4 regions of the Paenibacillus sp. FSL E2-0177 genome follow, and region 3 is predicted to be linked to each of the others. Evidence: riboswitches for the same ligand, from Rfam matches in the RefSeq annotation. Region 3 holds a riboswitch; each other region holds the start of a gene.
What was found. Region 3 has a riboswitch for cyclic di-AMP ahead of MHI25_RS16970 (APC family permease). Riboswitches for the same ligand answer to the same signal wherever they lie in the genome.
Positions count from the first base shown of each region.

Region 1 (5,739 bases), 3.3 Mb from region 3:
CAACTGTGCGAATCCGCACAAAACCTCTTGTTCATTTAATATGGAGATATATTGTTCCTCCCGGAGCTGCGGATCACCAAACTCGATGCCAAGAGCCTGCATCTGCTCCCACGGCATCCAGCCATAAATATTATATGGGGGCGTATAGCTCCACTTACAAATAGCTTCTCCGTGAATTGCCTCCATAGGAACAACATGAAAAGTTACCGAGGGATTTATCATAAAGTCAACGATCTCCTTTCACGAGGACATTGCTATATTACTAATTATATACAAAATGGGGGAGGTTCGACTCAGAAACTTTATATGAGAGGAATGTTTTACAAATTATGAGAGGGGTAAATAAGTAATAAGACAAAAAAACAAGCTCTCCTCCAAGAGTTACCTTGGAAAAGAGCCTATGTACGTTACTTATTGCACATCATCATTGTCTTCCGATTCAGCAGCAACCGATTGATAAGCGTCTGTGCTCATAATGCGCTTGGCACCAACGTAGCGTTTCACGTAGTAGCTATCACTCAGAGAGCTAATCGTAACACCGCGTGAGGTAGAAGCGTGTGCGAACTTACCTTCACCGACATAAATGCCGACATGTGAGACACCTTTGCCACTTGTATTGAAGAATACAAGATCTCCGGCTCTTATATCATCACGGGAGATTGCTGTGCCCATTTGATATTGGGAACCTGATTGGTGTGGAAGGTTAATGCCAATCTTATCAAACACATACATTGTAAATCCGGAGCAATCAAATCCGTTAGTGGATATACCGCCGGATACGTATTTAGTACCGATGGCCTTGTCAATCACTTTATCCATTTTGGAATCTGCGAAAGCGCTTCCTGCTCCGATGGTGAGGATGATGGAAAAGCTTAGTACTGCTGCTGCTAACTTCTTCTTCAAAAGTGTATACCCCTTCCAAATGCCTACGAGGTTAGCTTAAGGGTTCGGTTGAAGGTCCCCTATGACCCCTCTATATAATGGAGGTCAATTCACCCAAAGTTGGTTCCCCCGTTTTCCTAATAGTTAGGAAACTCGGCTCATACTGTTGATTAGGATTAGCTTGTAATCAATACATGACAAAACCTTTGTAAATAACAACTTAATGATTACAAAAATGTTACTAAAATCTCACTGCGCTAATTGTAACAAACAGAAAGCCGCTTGGCAATCGTTTTTAACATATTAATGCAGAAAAATTGGCATTTTTACGGTAGAAAGGCATATGTAAGCGTTAATAATGACCTAATTTTTAATATAATTGCAATTTTTATCAAATAAACGTGTTTCAATTGGGCTCTATTAGTGTAAAAATATATTATGGAAAAAAGAAAAACCCGAATTTGATTACGGGAATAATCAGATTCAGGTTCATATAGTTGTAATTATGAGGTTATAGTTGTGAGGAAGGTTTCAATCGAAGGCTACAGCTTGATAAGCTGAAGTACTCATTACTCTTTTAGCGCCAACATAACGATTGGCCCAGTAGGCCTGACTGAGTGAAGTGATGGTCACTCCACGCGAAGAGGACGATTGTGCGAATTTTCCGTTTCCAACATAAATGCCGACATGGGATACTCCATTGCCAAGTGTGTTAAAGAACACTAGATCACCAGAACGCAGATTGCTTTTGGATACAGCAGTTCCAACGCTATATTGAGCTTTTGATGTACGAGGTAAAGTAAGACCCACATTCTTGAATACATATTTTGTAAATCCAGAGCAATCAAATCCGGCAGTGCTTGTACCTCCGGTTTTATAGGCAACTCCAATAGTCTTTGAGATTACAGTGTCCATCTTAGAGTCGGCAAAGGCGCTTCCTCCACCAATAGATAATGCCATTACAAGTCCTAGCGCCGCAGCGACGCATTTTTTTCTTAAATTATGTCTTTTCAAAAGATGTACTCCTTCCAAGGCCTGCGAGGTTAGCTTAAGGGTTCGGTAGAAGATTCCCTATGATCCCTGTAAAGCGAGATCAATTCACCCAAAATATGGTTCCCCCACTTCCCGGTGCAAAGGAATTAGGCGTGTTAAGCACCAAGAGAATGACGTTTCGACAGTTACACTTACGATAAATACATTTAGTTATGTAGGAATCGTTTCAATTGATTACAAAATTGTTACTAATAGCACAGGACTTATTGTAACAGAGCTTTTATGATTTTGCAAATACTCTTAAGTTATCCGTAATGAGAAAAAGTCCCAGCTCCTGAATACAGGAATTGGGACCTTTTTATTACGTCAAATAAGGTTAATTTATTGTGGAAATGCTTTGCTACACCATAGATGATATTGTGCAGAGATTCCCCACATTTTTAAGAGCGTAGAAGGTAGTGGTGAGATTTGCCGTATTATAAGTGCCGGCAGGCCGGGACAGAACAGACCCGTCAGTCCGCACACTAGCAGTAAGAGCAAGCCTCCCGCACCAAGTACAATGGAAACACCTATAGCAGGAATCAGTGACCGCAAGCAGATGAACAGTGAGGAGAACATTCCTGTACCGCCGGTGTAACCAAACTGCATATATAGAAGAAACAGGCGCACGATAAAAATATATATAAGCCATGCCAATACGTATGGTACTAAATGAAGTAACAAAGTGTAGTTAAACAAAGAGGATAAGAACAGCCCGTACATTTTTGGAGCAAGCCAGTAAAGCGGCAGCAGGGTCAGCACCCATTCGATTAGGCTAAAGACTAAGACAGGTAGTCCATAGATCTTCATGCCGGGGAAAAAGAACAGCCCGCGCTCGCCCTTTCGCTCCTGGTGCAGCTCATGCAGCAATCCTGCCCTTATGAAAGGAGAAAGCAGAAGTCGCAAGACAACAAGTCCTAGAAGCATCCATAACCAAGTGCGTATCGCAGGGTCAGTATTCAAGCTGAACTGTCCCTCGATATAATACAACAGTCTGCCCATACCGCTGCCGCCGGCGTCTTTATCTGGATAGCGCAGTAGAATTGGAATAATAGCAGATCGGATGAAACCATACATAAAGTAGCCCCAGAGCAGTCGGTAGATGAAGAGCAGAATTAAAATATAAAATTGCTCCTTCATGCTTTGCCAGCCGCGGGTTATCGATGTTCTCACAATCATTCACCTCACCAGACAAGAGTTCCGAGCACGGTTTCAAGTAGTTTAGTTACACTTAACGTCCAGCGAGAGAGCGTCTTGGGCTCTATTTCCGCCAGCCTAAAGTTGTTTAAATGTTTGCTCTCCAATAAGATGGAATGCTCAGGGTCAATCTCAGCAGAGAGAAGAGGCTTATCGCTTAACAATTGAAACGTAGTCTCTGCTCCTTCACCGTTCCAGACCCGCTGCACCGAAGAGCTGTCGGCGAATGTGAATTTCACGGGAACATCAACGTAATGGCTCCCTTTATTTGAAATCTTCACTAATGATTCGTAGCTTTGAGCATCGCCGCTGTTATTTTTTTTAAAAGTAATCGTATCTACTGAGAAGTCAGGCGCACCATCACCATAAATGTAATCATCGAAATATGCCTGCCATGATTTTTTGGTTACCTTCTCAACGACTTTCTGAAAATCTGACGTAGCGGGATGCTGGAAACGGAACTTACGAGCGTAGGAGGACATGATGTTGTTCATTGCTTTGGTACCTACCTGGCGTTCGATATCTTTAAGTACAAGCTTGCCGCGGATATAAACATTTCGGCTATAGGAATCCGCCCCTGCATATTTCCACGTTTCCAGATTTAACGGCTCAGGTATAGTCACCAGGCTGGCCTGTAAAGGCAAATTAGACTTGATACCGTATTCTTGTTCCATAAGTCTGTCTTCGGCATAGGAAGTAAAGCTTTCATCCAGCCAAGCCTCTTCGAATTCATTACTGGCTACCATACCGTAGAAGTATTGATGGCCGATCTCATGAATGACGGTTCTTTCAAGTGAGGTATCTGGAGAAGAATCTGCGGCCCCAAAGGCTGTAATAAGGGTAGGATATTCCATTCCTCCAGCGCCGTTTCCCTCCTTAGGTGGGACGATAATAGACAGCGTAGAGTAGGGATAAGGGCCATACCATTTGCTGAAGTAGGTCAGGGCAGCCTTGGCAGCTTGAAGGTAACGCTCTTGTAAGTCTTTGTGCAGTGGGTCGAGATACACCTTAATTCGTACTCCAGGCACTTCCGGCGTAGAGAAAGCTTCCTCTGCTACTGTAAAATCAGGGGATGCAGCCCAAGCGAAGTCGTGGACATCATCGGCGTAGAACTGATATATTTTTTGATCTTGTTTGAGCTTGGCATTTTTTACAGGAAATCCGGTCGCAGCCACCGTATAGTTGGAAGGAACGGCAATCGTTACATTAAAGATGCCAAAATCACTGTAAAACTCAGAGGTCCCGTGATACTGATGCAGGTCCCAGCCTTCTTCTTTAACTCCGCGTGTGCCCTTAGGCTCGTATACACTAAGCTTAGGGAACCATTGCCCAGCCATAACGAAGTTACCTGAAGCACCCATGCGAGCAAAGATTTTGGGCAGCTGGACTTCATACTGAAGCTTAAGTGTTACACTTTCCCCACCATTAACAGGCTGAGGAAGATGTACCTTTAGAAGCGTCTTATCGTTGATATTGCCGTCATCAGGTTGAACATATTGCACTCTTTGCATTAGCGAAGTTCCCTCTGTCGTGCGCAGATCGGTCAGCGTCATATTTCCGAAGCCGTTCTCAGGCATGCTGTCGCCTCTGAGCGTCCCCCCGGATTCCTTCATAAAGGTGGTATCTGATGAGGCAAATGCATTTGGATACATGTGAAAATATAAATCACTTACTGGCTTTACTCCGGGGTGTGTCCAGGTTACTGTCTCAGAAGCTTTTAAGGTTTCTGTGTCAGGAACAAGCTGGACATCAATGTGATACTCGACTACCCGCTGGCTTAAAGCCTCCTCTGCCGGGACGGGTGCGCTCTCAGGCAATACCTGCTGTGGTACGGCTGCAGGCGCTGTGCCGCTGGAGGACTTGGCCTCTTTTGAAGCAAAGCTAGTAACAGAAGCTGTTGAGCTATCCCCTGAAAAGGCCCATATTCCTCCTCCCAGCAGCGCGAGGATGGCCAGGGTCGCAAAGATGATGTACTTTAATGACAGTGACTTCATAGTGTGATTCCTCCCGTGACAAGCATCTACGGGATGTATATGTTTGCAATCGCCGCATTATTAGCTAAAATTAAATTATTCGTAAGAGGAAGGGTGTGCACTCGTGGACAACATACAACCGGAGGGCAAGAAACAGATTGCCTTAAATATTGTGAACGCTAAAAGTAAACATAAAGGCTTTGGAGCAGGCTCTATAGATCTCAACAACGTTTCACCTGTCATTATTGATGGTGATGTGGCGGTTATTGATATCGGTGCCATGCATGCCAAGAGCAAGGTGGAAAAAGGAATTAAATTTTCCATGAATCGTGAAGATGTACCGAATGGAAGACAGGTTTGGGTGGTATGGGTAGCGGTAGACCGTACATTGGAAGCTCAATTTTATGGTGGAATCACAGCCTGTGAAATGTGGATTGATACAGAAGCGCGCCGCGGATGGAAAATTCTTGCCGAGCATGTCAATAAGCTGGATGCAGCTCTTAAACGCAAGATCGATGTGGCAGGGCTTGGAGCCATTGAGAAGTCGGCGCTCAAATCCCTTCTGATCTCTCATAATGAAGCATGGTGGAATGCATCCTCAGATGAGCTTAAAGCTGCACTGACTGAATAGTATAGGAGCCTTCAGAAGGGTTAT
Region 1 is NZ_CP150307.1:121,707-127,445, forward strand. It holds gene MHI25_RS00570 (GNAT family N-acetyltransferase) at 1-222, opposite strand, end outside; gene MHI25_RS00575 (C40 family peptidase) at 412-864, opposite strand; cyclic di-AMP (ydaO/yuaA leader) riboswitch at 909-1,051, opposite strand; gene MHI25_RS00580 (C40 family peptidase) at 1,414-1,842, opposite strand; cyclic di-AMP (ydaO/yuaA leader) riboswitch at 1,900-2,038, opposite strand; gene MHI25_RS00585 (hypothetical protein) at 2,257-3,087, opposite strand; gene MHI25_RS00590 (M1 family metallopeptidase) at 3,099-5,105, opposite strand; gene MHI25_RS00595 (YwhD family protein) at 5,209-5,715, shown strand.
Region 1: another riboswitch for cyclic di-AMP. It lies ahead of MHI25_RS00580 (C40 family peptidase); the one in region 3 lies ahead of MHI25_RS16970 (APC family permease).

Region 2 (5,739 bases), 3.1 Mb from region 3:
TTAGCCAGCTCAATAACAGAACGTCCTTCCGGAGTCTCATCCTTTAGCGAACTAATAGCTGCCCAAGCCGTAAGCTCAGCTTCCGTTTCATCTCCAACTGGCACAAAATCACTCGCCATCCGGTTTCCGAAAGTAATCGTACCGGTCTTATCTAGAATCATTGTATTAATGTCGCCGGCAGCTTCAACGGCCTTCCCTGACATAGCAAGGACATTAAACTGTGTGACGCGGTCCATCCCTGCTATCCCGATAGCGGAGAGCAGTCCCCCGATTGTGGTCGGGATCAGACAGACCAGCAAAGCGATCATAACAGGAATATCTAGATCAACGCCCAGATAAGTCGCAATAGGCCGCAAGGTCACTACTACAATCAGGAAAATCAACGTCAGACTGATCAAGAGTGTATTTAGTGCAATTTCATTGGGTGTCTTTTGACGTTTCGCCCCTTCAACGAGGGAGATCATCCGATCCAGGAATGACTCACCGGGATCACTGGTAATTTTGACTTTAATCTCATCACTGACTACCCGGGTGCCGCCTGTGACTGAGCCGAAATCTCCGCCGGCTTCCTTAATAACAGGTGCAGATTCACCTGTAATTGCCGATTCATCTACGGAGGCCAGCCCTTCAATTACTTCACCATCGCCAGGGATAAGTTCTCCCTGACTGACGATGACGATATCTCCTTTACGAAGCTCGGAAGAAGAAACGGTCTTCACAGACCCTCCAACGAGTTTGTTAGCTGTGATATCCTGTTTCGTTTTCTTGAGTGAATCCGCCTGGGCTTTCCCGCGGCCTTCAGCCAGCGCTTCAGCGAAGTTGGCAAATAACACTGTGAATAACAGAATGAACAACACTGTGATATTGAAGCCTACCGATTTCTCTGCATTAAAATATCCGGGGGCCAGTACCATAAGCAATACAATAATCGTACCGATTTCGACAACGAACATGACCGGATTTTTGATTAACGTCACCGGGTTAAGCTTAATAAAGCTATCCTTTACAGCGCTTAGGAGTATGGGTCCCGTCAGCAGCTTTTTTCTTTTTACAGTACTCATCTTGTTCTCCCTCTTCCTACCGTAAGGTCAAATATTCTGCAATCGGGCCGAGCACAATGACCGGCAGAAACGTCAGCGCACCGATAATTACTACGGTACCAATCAGAATTCCGGTAAACAGACCATTGTCTGTGCGGAATGTGCCAATCGTCTCAGGAACTGGCTTCTTCTGGATCAGTGAGCCTGCTACTGCCAGCATCGCGATTATAGAGACATAACGGCCAAGCAGCATTACGATCCCGGTTGTAACATTCCAAAAGGTGGTGTTGTCCGCAAGCCCTTCAAATCCTGAACCATTGTTCGCGGCAGAAGAGACATATTCATATAACACTTGGCTAAGTCCATGGAATCCGGGATTCGTGATGGAACCGTTGCCCAAGTCCGTTAAGAACGCACCTGCTGTTGGTACAAGGATAATGAACGGATGCACAAGGATAGCAATCGCAATCAGCTTCATCTCCTTGGCTTCTATCTTTCGCCCGAGAAACTCTGGTGTTCTGCCGACCATTAGTCCACATAAGAAGACGCCCATGATGGCATACATCAGCATATTGATTAGTCCGACACCTTTTCCCCCGAAGACGTTGTTGAGCATCATTAGGGCCAGAGGGGTAATGCCACCCAGCGGTGTCAGCGTATCATGCATATTGTTAACACTACCTGTCGTAGCTGCCGTTGTTACCGAAGTGAACAGCGAAGATTGCGGGATACCAAAACGTACCTCTTTACCTTCCATGCTGCCTTGCGAAGACTCGATCCCCAGCGCATTGATAGCTGGATTGCCTTTGGTTTCCGCATAATAATTCAATCCCAGCAGTAATACGAACAAGGTCATCATTGCTGTGAAAATCACCCAGCCCTGACGTTTGTTCTTAGCGAACAATCCGTACATATATGGCAAAGAGGCTGGCAGCATCCACATAGAGAGAATCTCCAGAACGTTCGTAAGTGGATTAGGGTTCTCAAAAGGATGCGCTGAATTGGCTCCGAAGAAGCCGCCACCATTCGTACCTAAGTGTTTAATTGATTCCAAAGAAGCGACTGGACCGATAGCGATTTGTTGCGTCTGCCCTTCGAGTGTAGTGACCTCAAGCGATGGCTTGAGCGTTTGTGGCACATGCAATCCTACCAGCACCAATGAAACTAGCAGAGCTAATGGAATGAATACACGAATATGTGCTTTTACGAAGTCCTCGAAAAAGTTCCCGACTGATTTCTGTCCTGTAATCCCTCTGACAAAAGCAACCGCAACAGAAAATCCGCTCGCTGCAGACGTGAACATCATCATCGTGATGACTGCCATTTGTGAAAAATACGATAGTCCCGTCTCCCCGCTATAATGCTGCAGGTTCGTATTGGTCATAAAGCTGATCACCGTATTGAATGAAAGCGTCTGTTCCATATCGGCAATTCCATTCGGGTTCAGCGGCAATCCCCGCTGTAATCTTAGAAAAATATAACTGAAAGCAACCAGTACGATATTAGTTAAAACAAAGCTGAGTGCATACTTCTTCCAGGACATTCCGTCCCGTTTTTTCAGGCCGATCAGCTTATAAATACCTTTCTCTGTGCCTGCAAACCAGCGATCCGTACGATTCGGTTCGTTAGAAAATACATGATATAAATACGTTCCCATCGGCTTGACCAGCAAGATGAGAATTACAATTACGACGACTATTTGCAAAATGCCCATGAATGCCCCTCCTTAAAATTTCTCAGGATGAATCAACGCGTAAACCAGATATATAAACAACAGTAGGGTAACAGCGATTACTAGAATCACAGCTTATCCCTCCCCGTATCCTCAACTACACCTGCGCACCAGCGCATAAAGCCATAAAATAACCCGTAAATTACAGCTAACGAAGCCACCATATACAGATCCATCATATCTTCCGCACTCCTTCCATTATCCTTGATGAGGTGATCTATCGATTAGAAAATCAGCATCACCACTATGGGAATAGATTACATAGCTCGCACCAAGTCTTTTATAGACCAATCTAGGATTTATTGAACTTGTAATCACAAAAATCGGCTGTGTCGTCCAGGTACGGCACATCTGAATATAGCGGCAGCAAAGCGGAAAGCTGCTCTCAAACAGATATACCCTGCCTACCGGGAACGATGGGCGAAACCAAGTGCTCTGATGGCGGGTATCCACTAGAATAACCTGCTCAATCCCGAGCTCCTCAAGTAAAGCTTTCTCAGCCACATTGTTGGTTAATCCCGCCATCTTAATACCCCTGAACTTCAGAAGTTTAATGAAATGTTCTCCCGCCTTTGTAGGCGCACATACAAGCACATATTCATTCTGATCCGTCATCTTTTTTTCTCCTCCTGCTCATTTACAACAAGGAGGCAACGAAAATCTCCGAAAGGATGTTGACCTATCGTCATTTTCGGGCACAACCTAAAGCTCGGTTGTGTCACGTCATTAGACGCTGCCTTACAAATACCGCTAATGATGAATTTAGCGACCTCTTAGGGGAGGCCTCCATAAATGCTTTGCTTCTAAGAGCACAGCAAAAAGCCACAAAGGATCTCCTCTGTGGCTCGCTAGCGGTCACATTGCACTCATCCTCTCTCCATACGCTTACGAGGTTAGCTGTCGGATTCGGGCGGTGAGAGTCGCCCTACCTGTATAGATGCGAGCTCACTCACACCCTCTACAGGATTCACCCCATAATCGGCTTCCGACTCTCACATCGGCTGCCGATTGTTGGTTCCCCCGCTTTCCTTATCGGAAATTAAGCGGATCAAATATTCGATTGTCGTTGAAACAGGAGTAATCATACTCTTATGCACGAAGACTTGTAAAACCTGAATGATGCCAAAATAATGCAAATTAAAAACTATTTTCCCATTAGATAGCGCTTACTTGATATCTAATCTCTCTATATCTCTTGTTTACTCGAGTTTGGAGCGTTTAATCGCTATCTATAACCCATGTGATTTTATTCACCTTTTTAGAGCGAAAATACTGCAAATTCCCATTATAGGTAGAAACGCAAGAAGCTGAGGCTGAGCGAGAAAGAGGCGCGATAACACGCCATAAATACCTATTTACCTCGTTTTTCAGTCGTAGTCGGCAGGATATGGTTAAAATTGCTCTAAAAGAACATTTTCCGTTTTTTACAGAAAATCTTGAAAAGAGTATGATTCGGGTTGAATCTAATTCATGAAAAACAATCAACGCTGAGTTCCTGCATTCGCAGGGAACGGGGGAACCATCAGGCCACCTGGCCTACTTGGGGTGAATCCAAAGGAGACTGCATAAGTCTCAATAGGTAGGGCGACTCTCACCGTCCGAATCCGACAGCTAACCTCGTAAGCGTAAAGAGAGAGACCCTTGATCCGCCACGCTTTGGCCCAGGTATATCTGCCTGTAATCCAAAACCGCAGCAGAGGTCCTCCTCTTGCTGCGGTTTTTGCGTTACCTGAGCTTATTAGGTGATAGCACGCTGGATGGGGTGAATGTTTTGAAGCACTATTATTTAGGGATACATCAAGGGCTGCTTGAGCCGATAAGTCTAAATTACGTTTGTTTCGGGGCCTTGTGGTTCGAAGAACATAATCACAGGTACATTGTAGGCTATGCATTTGGCCAGAACCAGATCCAAGCCCTTCGCCAGTTCAGCACACCTTCTTCTTGTAAAGACTGTTTAGACTCTAAGATTGTATATGAGATATATAAAAAAATTCGAGAACAACAGCAGCAGCAGGATTGGTCATCACACCAAAAGCTCCCGTGGTTTACAGCCTTCAAGGAGCCTTGGAAAGATGTAAGCGCCGGTTGGTATGTCTTGAGATCCCGCAGCACCTTTCCCTTACATCTATCTGTTATACGAAAAGAGAAGTTCCGACTATGGCTAGAGCATACCGCAGTCTGTGAGAATAAAATGGAGATGCTCGCTTGTGTAGAAAAGGCTAGTGTCACTCATCATGTTGACTTAAAGCTTTTGGAAATCTAAGGAGGAACCCTACTATGGACCAGCGCAGACTATCCCGCATTGAAGTATTTGTATTGGATGAACCCGAGCCTATTCACTATGGAATGGAAGGGGCTGAAGGCTGCCGTTATGGTATTCTGAAGCTCACCTGTAAGGGAGGCTGCAGTTGGGGGGCTTGTCTGATCTCTGCTAACACCAAAAATTTCGATCTTATTAAATGGAGTTCTTTTTTACGGGCCATCTGTCATTGCCGTCTTGAAGAAGCGCTGGATAAGGTCCGCCGCGAAGGTTCAGATTGGGAGCAGGTTAAGCTTGAGCTAGTTCAGGGTGCTTTGCAGGATTTAAAGGCCAAGCTCCAGGGTAAATCCTTGGCAGGGCATATTCAGCAAGGGCGTCTGTACAGTGTTGCAGCAGGGGGGAGCAATTCCAGAAGTGAACGGCTCTACTACAAGCCTTCAAAAGCTTTATCCACTGCCTCCCAGCAGAAACACAGTTGCCCGGAACCAGACACCGCCGATCTCATCAATAAATCCATCTCTTACTTTTCTATATTATAGATTCAAGCAAATCTCTCAATCTGAAAGGATCGTGTTCACCATGCCTGACCCCTTACCTCCCGAGTCCACCTACAGTACTAAATTTGCAGAGTGTGTTCAAAAGTACACTAATGAAGTCTACGTACTTAGTTCCATGTTGTTAGAACAATCTAATGAGGCAGACAAGAT
Region 2 is NZ_CP150307.1:662,888-668,626, reverse strand. It holds gene kdpB (potassium-transporting ATPase subunit KdpB) at 1-1,061, opposite strand, end outside; gene kdpA (potassium-transporting ATPase subunit KdpA) at 1,078-2,754, opposite strand; gene MHI25_RS03080 (hypothetical protein) at 2,971-3,387, opposite strand; cyclic di-AMP (ydaO/yuaA leader) riboswitch at 3,639-3,828, opposite strand; cyclic di-AMP (ydaO/yuaA leader) riboswitch at 4,248-4,412, shown strand; gene MHI25_RS03075 (hypothetical protein) at 4,481-5,035, shown strand; gene MHI25_RS03070 (hypothetical protein) at 5,050-5,571, shown strand; gene MHI25_RS03065 (hypothetical protein) at 5,705-5,739, shown strand, end outside.
Region 2: another riboswitch for cyclic di-AMP. It lies ahead of MHI25_RS03080 (hypothetical protein); the one in region 3 lies ahead of MHI25_RS16970 (APC family permease).

Region 3 (5,739 bases):
TACCTAGGATTGGTAATGAGGATGCACCTGTTAAGCTTGTTGAATTTGGTGATTTCAAATGTCCAGCTTGTTCCCAGTTTGCTGGCTCCATGAAACCGAAAATTGTTCAAGATTTTGTCAACGAGGGAAAAGCAGCTCTTTACTTTGTAAATATGGCTTTCGTTGGTCCTGACTCTGAGACAGCTTCACTAGCTGCATTGTCTGTATACCATCAGAATAAGGATGAATTCTGGAAGTTCTATGATGCTGTGTATGCGCAGCAAGGGGATGAGAGCGTGGAATGGGCCACTGAGGATTTCTTGGTAAGCCTTGCTGAAAAAGAGAAATTAGCGATCGATTACGATCTGTTGCGTAAAGACATCCAAGAGAAAACTTATGCAGATGAGCTGAAGAAAGACATTCAGTTGGCAACTGACGCAGGCGTGACAACTACGCCTTCGCTCTACATTAATGGAGTGAAAACGGCTGAACCTTTCGATATTGAAGCGATTACATCTGAAATTAACACCGCCGCAAAAGCAGTGGAGGCAAAGTGACAAAATTCCTATCTTTTTGCAAGCGTAACTGCCTCTATCTGGCCTGGTTCGTCTCTTTGGTTGCTGTAGCTGGTAGCTTGTATTTAAGTGAAGTCTTGAAGTATGAACCTTGTAAGCTTTGCTGGTTTCAGCGGATTTTTATGTATCCGCAGTTATTTTTGTTGGGAATTGCCACTTTCCGTGGAGATAAGCGCATCATTCCTTATGTGCTTCCATTAAGTTTGATTGGTGGCAGTATCTCAATCTATCATTATGCGGAACAGAAGATTCCAGCGTTAAGTAAAGTTCTACCTTGTACAGTTGGTGTTCCTTGTAATAAAGATTACTTGAACTACTTCGGATTTATAACGATTCCTTTGTTAGCTTTAATAGCGTTTGCTCTAATAAGTCTCCTTCTTTGGTATGGACGTAGGGAAGAAGAAGTGATTGAAGTAGATGCTGAGGAGAGCTTAGGATTTTAGTTTTTACTTTGGAAGGTACAAAAAAGCTGAAAAGGTATTAAAATCACGGGCTAGAGGGATAATTGAAGATAATGAAAGAGAGCATCCAATAAGACGCTATATTTGAGCTTATTGGATGTTTTTTCATTCTTTTTTCATTTTTTTCAACGCTTTACTGTAGGCACTTTGTAGACTAATATTAGACCTTGTGAGAAGTTGAATATGCGCTGAATTTTCTTAGGAAAAACGGGGGAACCAAACTTGGCATTCATGCCAATGGGGTGAATCGGAACCGGGTCGAACAGACCTCTACCGTAGGGCTATAACCACAGCCCGAATCCGCCAGCTAACCTCGTAAGCAAGGTGGGAAAATGACCATGCATAAGCATGCGGATCATTTCCGTATGCTTATTTTTGTGTCTGCATTTATGAAATCCACCGATGAAAACAGCGCACGGAAATTCCGTTTCAGCTCCCAAAGAAAGGAACTGTATCCACCATGGTAAGCAAGGTAAAACGACTATTGATCGGACGTCCGATGAAGTCGAATGAACTCGATCATGAAAAGTTATCCAAGGTTAAAGCACTGGCTGTCCTGTCTTCTGATGCGCTCTCGTCTGTAGCCTACGGAACGGAACAAATTCTGATTGTACTGGTGGCTGCCGGGTTTACTGCCATCTGGTATTCCCTGCCAATTGCATTAGCCGTATTGGGCCTGCTGGCCATCCTGATTTTATCCTATCGGCAGACGATTTTTGCTTATCCGCAAGGAGGCGGAGCTTATATCGTAGCCAAGAGTAATCTTGGTATTCCGACAGGGCTGCTCGCTGGGGGTTCATTATTGGTGGATTACATTCTTACCGTAGCGGTTAGTGCCTCGGCAGGGACGGATGCGATCACATCGGCTTTTCCAAGTCTTCATAATCATACTGTTCTCATCGCTGTATCTGTTATCGTTTTATTAACAATCATTAATCTTCGCGGAGTGACTGAATCGGCTTCATTTATCGCAATTCCAGTGTATTTGTTTGTGGTTTCGATTGTTGTTCTGATTATCTCCGGTATCGTTAAATATGCAATGGGTGGCGCGCATGCGAATGTTCCTGAAATAGGCAGCGCCGTATCTAATGTAAGTTTGTTTCTACTATTAAAAGCGTTTAGCTCTGGTTGTTCAGCCCTAACGGGGGTTGAGGCCGTATCTAATGCGATCCCAAACTTTAAAGCACCCGCTGAGAAGAATGCAGCCAAGACGCTAATGATCATGGGACTTATCCTTGGCTTTATGTTTACCGGAATCACTGTGCTGGCGTATTGGTATGGTATTGTGCCAGATGAAAAGGCTACGGTTGTCTCTCAGATCGCTGAATCGACCTTTGGCCGTGGCGGATTGTACTTTTTCATTCAAGGGATTACAGCAGTGATTTTGTTCTTGGCAGCTAATACAGCATATTCAGCGTTTCCGCTGCTCGCCTTTATGTTTGCAAAAGATAAATATCTGCCACATGCATTTATGGTCCGTGGTGACCGCCTGGGCTTCTCAAACGGCATTATTTTTCTAGGAGTTATGTCTATCATACTTGTGACTGCATTCCATGGGAATACGGAAGGTTTGATTCCACTATATGCGGTAGGCGTGTTCATTCCTTTTACCTTATCCCAACTGGGGATGATGGTGCATTGGATCAAAACAAGACCCGCTGGATGGGTGAAAAGATTTGTAGTAAATACCATCGGTATGCTGACTACATTGACGATTACGCTTATATTTATCATTACTAAATTCTCGAGCGTATGGATGGCATTCATTTTCTTACCTGCTGTAATGTTCGTGTTCCACCGTATTCATAAGCATTATTTGAACACTGCGGATCAACTGCGTATATGTCCGGCTACTGATAAACCTGTAATTAAAGGAAGTACTGTAGTTGTTCCTGTTGCAGGGGTTACACGTGCTGTATTACATTCCATCAGCTATGCGAAGTCTCTAACAGATAATGTTGTTGCTGTGTATGTAGGCTTTGATGAAGAAGACATTCATAAGATGGAGCAACGGTGGGAGGAATGGAATCCAGGTGTACGCCTGATTGTTCTTCGTTCCAGATATCGTAGTATCATTCGTCCGTTAGTGAAGTTTATCGATACGGTAGAGTGGAAGACCGCTGCGACGGATCACATCACGATTCTGATTCCACAGTTTATTACCAAACATTGGTGGCAAGCCGTGCTTCATAATCAGACCAGCTTTTTAATCCGCTCGTATCTAATGAATCAAAAGGACGTTGTAGTAGCGACTGTCCCGTATCATTTAAATAAATAAGTAGAAGATTAAAGATGAGGTTATATCCGGAACGTTCGGAATATAACCTCTTTTGTATTTTATATGAAGGAAATTGTTGCAAATCCACAGAATTTGAAATTTATATGTTGACACAGAGAATGAGAATCAATATCATTTAAAAGTGAAGCAGAGGTAAAGGTCACCTTTGAATATCAAAGCAGTTACATATAGGAGGGTTTTTAATGTTTTGGCTTAACAGAAAAAGATCAGGAAGCATGAAAGTGACGATGAGCGGACTAATAGTGATGACGCTAATACTTTCCGCTTGTGGTAATAATAATGCTGAAAGCTCATCAAATGCAGGAACAGCGCCTACAACAGCGCCTACAGCAGAATCTACAGAGGCACCTGCTGCACCTAAGACGTTAACAGATGCAATGGGTCATAAAGTAACGATTCCGGCTAATCCACAGCGCGTTCTGGGTTCATATTTGGAAGACTCTTTGGTAACTCTGGGTGTAACTCCAGTAGCTCAATGGTCAGTTACAAACGGCGTTCAGGATTATCTGGCCACTGAATTGAAGGATGTTCCTACAATTAGTTACGACCTTCCGTTAGAGGCTGTAACCAGCTTTGCTCCGGATCTTATTATCATCCCATCGGAGTCTTCTGTTCAGAACGGGATTTACGATCAGTTGAATAAGATTGCACCCACTTATGTAATTGGGGATGAACTAAATCAAGATTGGCGCAAATCGTTGCTCAAGATGGGTGAGATTTTGAACAAAACCCCTGAAGCAGAAAAAGCCATTAAAGATTATGATGTTAAAGCAGCGGCTGCGAAAGAACAGCTTGCAGGAGCTATTGGACAAGAGTCCGCGGCTATTTTATGGTTGGTGCAAAAAAACTTCTATATTGTAGACGAAACCCGCAGCAGTGGAGCTGTATTATATACAGACCTTGGCGTAACGCTGCCTAACTTAGTAACAGAGATCCCAGTAGGAACAAGAGCAACTTGGAATCCGATCTCACTAGAGAAGCTTTCTGAGCTGACCGCAGATCATATTTTCCTTGTAAATAGTGATAAGACTGAGGGTTCGGAGATCCTAGATAGTGCAATCTGGAAGGGCATCCCAGCTGTAAAAGCTGGAAATGTGCATGAAATGAGCTCAACAAGCAGCTGGCTTTACAGTGGTGCGAACGCTGGCAGCAAAATCATTGACGATGTGCTAAAAAGTCTTGTGAAATAAAAGTCGTAATTCACCATGAATGAGACTGATCATTTCGGTGGGGAAGAGCGTGCAGATCAAGTATCTCGTGATACAAAGATCTGCACCATTTTTTTATAAACCAATCCCATAGTACGGAAAAATCGATCCTGCAATTGTACAACATAAATATTTTTGCGATAATGAGAATGATTGTTGTTATCATATAAACCATTGTAACTATTGAATAAGGAGACGACTCATGGTTTCACCCTCAGATTTCGCAAATCGTATTAAAAATGAACCCAAAAAAGCTCTACATACCCGACCGGCAGCTGCCATTGGTATTCTTATTTTTGGACTTGCTGCCATTGCCTTCGGATTGGCACTTTCGGTCTCAGTAGGTGCAGCAGATATCAAGTTAGCTACGGTATGGGAAGCTATATTTCATTTCAATCCAGATTTACAAAAACATCAGGTAATTAGAGAACTGCGATTTCCACGTGCTATTGCTGGCGCCTTAGTCGGTGCTTGCTTCGCAGTAGCAGGGGCTATCATGCAGGGGATGACAAGAAACCCGCTTGCGGATTCAGGGCTGTTAGGCTTGAATGCAGGAGCAGGGGTAGCGCTGGCCATAGTATTTGCTTTTGCACCCTCACTCTCATTCACTTCACTAATGTTGTATTGCTTTATCGGTGCCGCTGTGGCCTCTTTTATCGTATTCGGAATCGGTTCGCTTTCTTTTAATGGCCTGACCCCCTTGCGATTGACATTAGCAGGTTCGGCAGTTAGTGCTTTATTGGTTGCTATTAGTCAGGGAGTAGCTATTCTTTTCAACTTATCTCAGGACATAGCCTTCTGGTTAGCTGGTGGGATGGGTGGAGCTAGCTGGACTCAGATCAAGATTATATTCCCTTGGGTGGCCGTAGCCTTAATTGCAGCAATGATGTTATCACGATCCGTCACATTGCTCAGCTTAGGAAGAGAAGTAGCGGTTGGTCTGGGGCAGCGGACAAGGATAGTTCAATTGGCATGTATGATTGTTGTGGTTATCTTAGCTGGAAGCGCGGTTTCAACGGTTGGCCCGATTGCTTTTATAGGACTAATTATTCCACATGTTACACGTTATTTCGTTGGAGTGGACTACCGCTGGATTATCCCTTGCTCGGCAGTTCTAGGGAGCTTATTGATTATCTTTGCAGATATTGCCGCAAGAATGATAAATGCACCTTATGAGACACCGCTAGGAGCTTTAATTGCCATCATCGGCGTACCGT
Region 3 is NZ_CP150307.1:3,801,696-3,807,434, reverse strand. It holds gene MHI25_RS16980 (DsbA family protein) at 1-536, shown strand, start outside; gene MHI25_RS16975 (disulfide oxidoreductase) at 533-997, shown strand; cyclic di-AMP (ydaO/yuaA leader) riboswitch at 1,192-1,351, shown strand; gene MHI25_RS16970 (APC family permease) at 1,476-3,293, shown strand; gene MHI25_RS16965 (iron-hydroxamate ABC transporter substrate-binding protein) at 3,497-4,504, shown strand; gene MHI25_RS16960 (iron ABC transporter permease) at 4,725-5,739, shown strand, end outside.

Region 4 (5,739 bases), 2.1 Mb from region 3:
AGCTTGTCTCCCACCTTGGCGCCCGCATTCGTTCTTACTTTGTCAGGATGCACAAGGCCCGTAACGGCCAATCCGAATTTGGGCTCTTTATCGTCGATGGAATGTCCGCCCACAAGAGTAGCTCCTGCTTCCTGTACTTTATCCGCTGCACCGCGCAAAATGTCACCGAGAATGCTTTTATCTAAAACAGAAATAGGAAAGGCCACAATATTAAGCACCGTAAGCGGCTTTCCACCCATCGCATAAATATCGCTTAATGCATTGGCTGCTGCAATTTGACCAAATGAATAGGGATCATCCACGATCGGCGTGAAAAAATCAACAGTTTGCACTAACGCTAATTCATCACTTAAACGATACACCCCTGCATCATCACTAGTATCAAGACCTACAAGTAGATCCGGGTTAGGAACAGTTGGTGGCAGACTACGAATAACCTGCATGAGATCGGCGGGACCGATTTTGCAGCCGCAGCCCCCTTTTGAAGATAATGAAGTCAGTTTTATAGTTTCAGCTTGAGACATCATGACTCAGCTCCTTTAGTATGAATTATCTTAATCTTACACGAGTAGATCGCATTGTACAAAATGCAAGAGTAGCAGATGCGTTGCTTACTACGCCTCCTTCTATAACTATTTAGAGTCTATTGTTCTTTCCCACGTCTGGTGAGCTATATTTGGTGCTGTGGTAGGGTAGGGACATTAAGTGGCGTTCTAGGTACAATATGCTTGTAAATGTTCAACATCCATCGGTTAGTAAAATAACCAAAGGCTGGCTCATTCGTAGATTTCACTACGGATGAGCCAGCCTTTAGTTAGATATCCATTATATTAGGGAAATTCTCCCTAATGTTCATCGATAATCGCTTTAAAATGAGGTTTTTAGGGAATTCCTCCCTAAAAATTCATGCAAATACCCATTTATGGCTAAAAACATCCTATTATTAGGGAGGATTTCCCTAATCTACGTTCTAGGAGCCATAATCTCCTTCATTTTAGGGAGAATTCCCCTAAAGTTCTTCCCAGAAAGACGACCCATAGCCAGCTCATTCCGCCCTGGCTATGGGACGCCTATTTTCTCACTTAAACGCTTCGCTTGTGAAGGTCTCCCTATAGATCAGCTAATCTGCTGACTGCCCTGCTGCTTCTCTAAGAAACGCTGAAGAATCGCATTGAATTGCTCCGGTTGGCACAGATTACTTGGATCTAATGCGTTCGGAATAATCGCCAACTGCGCCTGCGGCAGCTGAGACACCATTTCCTTCATACAATTCACTCCAAATTCATTAAAGTCCCCCACAATACATAATGCAGGACGTTTAAAAGCCTTTAAACATCTGGTGTAATCAACATGGCTCGTAGCCAGCCTTTGCCGATATAACTCCCGGGGGCGTTTGTCCAGCAGTCCTCTTCTAATCTCATTGTAGGCCAGACTCCAGCGCTCTCGGTACATCATCCGAATCGAAGGCAACACCAGCTCGCTTGGGAGATAATACATTAGTAAACTGCAATATGCTGCCATAGTTTGTATTTTCCCTACTATTGTTGATCCGTGAGTCCTACAAAAGCTATCCGCGACCACAATGGCTTTTACACGCTCAGGATATTGTTTGGCAATATGCTGAACGACTAAGCCACCATAGGCGATTCCTACAAAAACTGCTTCACGGATACCTAGGTCATTCAACAGCATAATCAGATCCAGACATTGCGTCTCAATAATCTCATGTGGGGCCTCCAGCAGTTTACCAGACTTGCCATTCCCCCGTAAATCGCACAAAATCACTTTATATTTATCGGAAAAATACTCCAGCTGTGGTTTGAACATACTGTGTGTTAATCCATGTCCATGGATAAACACAACCGGAGTGCCAGTTCCATTGATTTCATAATAGAGCGAAGTTCCGTTCAGTTTAGCGATAGGCAAAGGTAACACCTCTTTCATAATAAATTCTACGACTATATCTGCTTAAAAACGCAGCAAAAAACCACAGAGGGATTCTCTGTGGCTATTCATCACTAAACACGCCATTCATCCTCTCTCCATACGCTTACGAGGTTAGCTGTCGGATTCGGGCAGTGAGAGTTGCCCTACCTGCAGGGATGCATATTATGCACCCGGAACAGGATTCACCCCATAACCAGTGCCGACTCTCACATCGGCTGCCAGTTGTTGGTTCCCCCGCTTTCCAGAAACGGAAATTAAGCGGATTGCTTATGTAATTGTAAATTTAAGATAATTCTCAGTTCTGAGATGAATCATACTCTTGTAAGGTTTTCTTGTAAAGGAGGGCTCTGGTCAAAATAATGTTGAAAGCAATGCTTTTCATTTCATATTAAGCATACTCTTCATTTTCTCTTTCTTTTGCTCTTGTTTACTCGTTTTCTTTAGAAAAACAGCTCTGAAGCAAGCGAAAAAGGGGGTGATTCACCAGTACTTTCCTATTTAATAAGAAACGACAATCTTCAATACCAATATTGGGCCAGTTTCTGTACCTTGGGGTGTTCGTCGTTTCTATGTCCCCGATCCGTTTGGCAAGCTTGTTAATATTATTTCACATGAACAGCACGAATGATTTCATAAAAAAGAAAAAAGCTAAGCAGAATCAGAGATCTCCCCCTGTCCACTTAGCTTCCTTTTACAATACTATGGCTACAAAAGATCGGCGTTTTTCAATGCATGCTCCCAGCTTGGAAAAAAGAACAGCGCACTTCTCATAAGCTCTGGGTCGCTTTGCTTCACTTGTTTTTTACTGATCGAGCTTCCGTCGCTTTGCAGCTTTTTGATCCGACTTAATACTTCATCAGCCTCCAAAGGAATTTCCATTGAAACACTCCTTTCTCAGTGACCTGTTTCCCTTCATTTTCTCCATAATATGTTTATTTATTCCGTACTCTTAATTTCCCCAGATTAAACCATCTGATAGATGGGTTGTTCAGCAATGAACCGGGTAGGAAGCATGGGATATTTGTCTGCTAAGATTTCAGCTAAATATTTCATCCCCGGTGCTTCACTCTCCGCATGACCTAACATGATGAGCGCTTTAGATTTGCCTTGGTGCCCTGCATCCCGCACATATTCCGGAGTCTCCCACTCTGGTCCTTCTCCAGCAATAATTAAATCAAGATTGTGATCATTAAAAAGCGGAATAGCCATCGTCCCGCCTCCTCTGTAACCTACTAATATCCCTACGCGTTTGCAGGACAGAGACAGGTCACCAGCAGCGCGTACATAAGAGATGCCTAGCTTACTTTTAATATACTGAGCAGCTTCCATTACAGTCATAGCAGGAATAGTGAGAATCGTAGCAGCCGCTTGCTGCTCTTCCACATAGTCTGACCAATCCAGCTCTCGCAGCAAACCCATCATAATCCCATCCGGCTCTTGCCGATGCCAATAATCATGATAACGAAAAATAGCTATTGGGGAATGTTCGATCAGACTTTTTTTCGCATGATAAACCGGATCACCTTCTAACCACTCGCTCGCTGCATGATGGCTATAAAATATACCTTCATGCGTGATCAGCAAATTGGCTCCTAACGCTATTGCTTGCTCCACAATATTTTGTGTGGCAGAGAAGGCCGTAATAATCCCTGTGACTTCAGTTTCCGGTTCCCCTGGGTTCAGAATATCCACAGTCCCTTCTACCTGTTCCACAGTTCCCATTAAATCTTTCAAAATCGCTCTAATCGTGAGGCTCACTATCATCATCCCTCGAATCGAAATCTAATAAATCTTTCTGCCTTTAAGATCCTCAATTCCGCTCTTGCGGTAAAAATACGTATTGATCCGATCTCTCCATTCCTGCGCATGCTCTGCTTGCTCTTCAAGACGTTGCTTCACTTGCACATACAATCCACTCTCCATGCTGCCTTCAAGTGATTCCCATGTTGCTAGAAGCTGTGCAGCCTGCTCTGCCCCCTCGAAATGAGTATCGTAGATATGTTGTATAACCGTTTGCCCCGATTGCAGAACATGCGTGTATGGAACATGATGGAAGAACAGCAGCAGCTCTTCTGGACAAGACGCTAGATTCTCATAATTTGATGCGTTAAGACCCATATACTGTCCGCTATACCCCGTTCCCGATTTGACTGAACGATCCACACCAATGCCCTTATGATCCGCATAATGGTACGTTCCCCACTTGGCGTATTCATATCCATCCACATTCGGCCCATAATGATGATCCGGATTAACCATCCAGCCCACACCTAATGGAGCTGTGTAAGATTCGTAAATCCTCCATGAGTCCATTAACATCCCGCGAATAGCAGCCACTAGACCTTCATCAGTGCCAAAGGTAAGGCGAATCCATTCCTCAGCTATTTCTTTTGCCGTCAGCTCCGGATTCCAAATTAATCTCCCATATCCATACAGATTAGCTTGAGCTAACCCGTGCCCCGTCCAGTTCATGTCATCCCCGACATTAGTTACAGCAGCCACACCATTATACTTATTTCCCCACACCGATCCGTCCACAATATGTTTCACAAGTGTAGTTTGCCCTTTGGCATAAGTATTGAAATCAAGGACTTCTTTCCACTGTGGAACGAGATAACAGAGATGCCGCTGCTGCCCTGTATATTCTTGAGCAATCTGAAACTCCATCAGATGATTGGTATGTTCCAGTGCGCCAAACAGCGGAGATACCGGTTCTCTGACTTGAAAATCCATCGGTCCATTCTTGATTTGCAGCACTACATTATCATTAAATCGGCCATCCAATGGTTTGAAATGATCATACGCTGCTCTGGCCCGATCTGTCTTACGGTCACGCCAATCCTGCTTGCAGTTATATACGAAACAACGCCAAATCACGATTCCGCCAAACGGCTCCAGTGCTTCTCCCAGCATATTAGCGCCATCGGCATGGTCACGCCCGTAAGTGAATGGCCCTGGTCGATTTTCTGAATCCGCTTTGACCACAAACCCGCCAAAATCAGGGATCACTCGATAAACCTCACCCGCCTTATCTTTCCACCATTGCCGCACCGCTGGGTCCAGTGGATCAGCTGTCTCCAATGCTCCGATCTGTATCGGGCTGGCGAAGTTAGCACTGAGGAATAGCTTAATTCCGTATACGCGGAATATTCCTGCAATTAACGCGATATCAGGCAAATATTGCTCCGTTATAAATAGAGATTCAAGCTCATGAACATTCACATTGTTAATCGAAATCGCGTTGATCCCCACAGAGGACATCAATCTGGCATAATCACGCAGCCGCTTTGTATCGTTAAGAAATTGATTGGACTCGTAAAAAAAGGACCGTCCAGCATAGCCACGTTCAATACTGCCATCAAAATTATCCCAGTGATTAATCATTCGCAGGCCGTTCACCGGATTCATAGACAAATTCAGAGCGTCTATCTCGCTTTCTGTTCCTATCAGCCGTAACAGATGGAATACGCCATACAATATTCCAACAGGCGTTGAAGCACCGACAGCGATACATTGCTCAGTAGCATTTGTACGTATAAGGAAACCTTCAGGACCCAGTGAATCGGTTCGTTCTCCTGCGAATACTCTACTAATTAATGGATTCCCCCCTTGGAAGGTTCCTATAACGATACACGGTCCTTCAGGTTTCGCTGTGAGCAGTGGCGCTTTGCCCAGCATAGAGGTCATCCCCTGTATGAATTCCGCGGCTGCCGCCTGAATCGTCTCGTTGTCCTCCGTTACTACCAACTCAACACACCAATCTATATATTGATTGTATAGAGATCCTGATTT
Region 4 is NZ_CP150307.1:5,936,527-5,942,265, forward strand. It holds gene selD (selenide, water dikinase SelD) at 1-524, opposite strand, end outside; gene MHI25_RS26395 (alpha/beta hydrolase) at 1,117-1,944, opposite strand; cyclic di-AMP (ydaO/yuaA leader) riboswitch at 2,032-2,218, opposite strand; partial or broken gene MHI25_RS26400 (glyoxalase) at 2,480-2,575, shown strand; gene MHI25_RS26405 (hypothetical protein) at 2,653-2,826, opposite strand; gene MHI25_RS26410 (Nif3-like dinuclear metal center hexameric protein) at 2,911-3,669, opposite strand; gene MHI25_RS26415 (alpha-glucuronidase family glycosyl hydrolase) at 3,730-5,739, opposite strand, start outside.
Region 4: another riboswitch for cyclic di-AMP. It lies ahead of MHI25_RS26395 (alpha/beta hydrolase); the one in region 3 lies ahead of MHI25_RS16970 (APC family permease).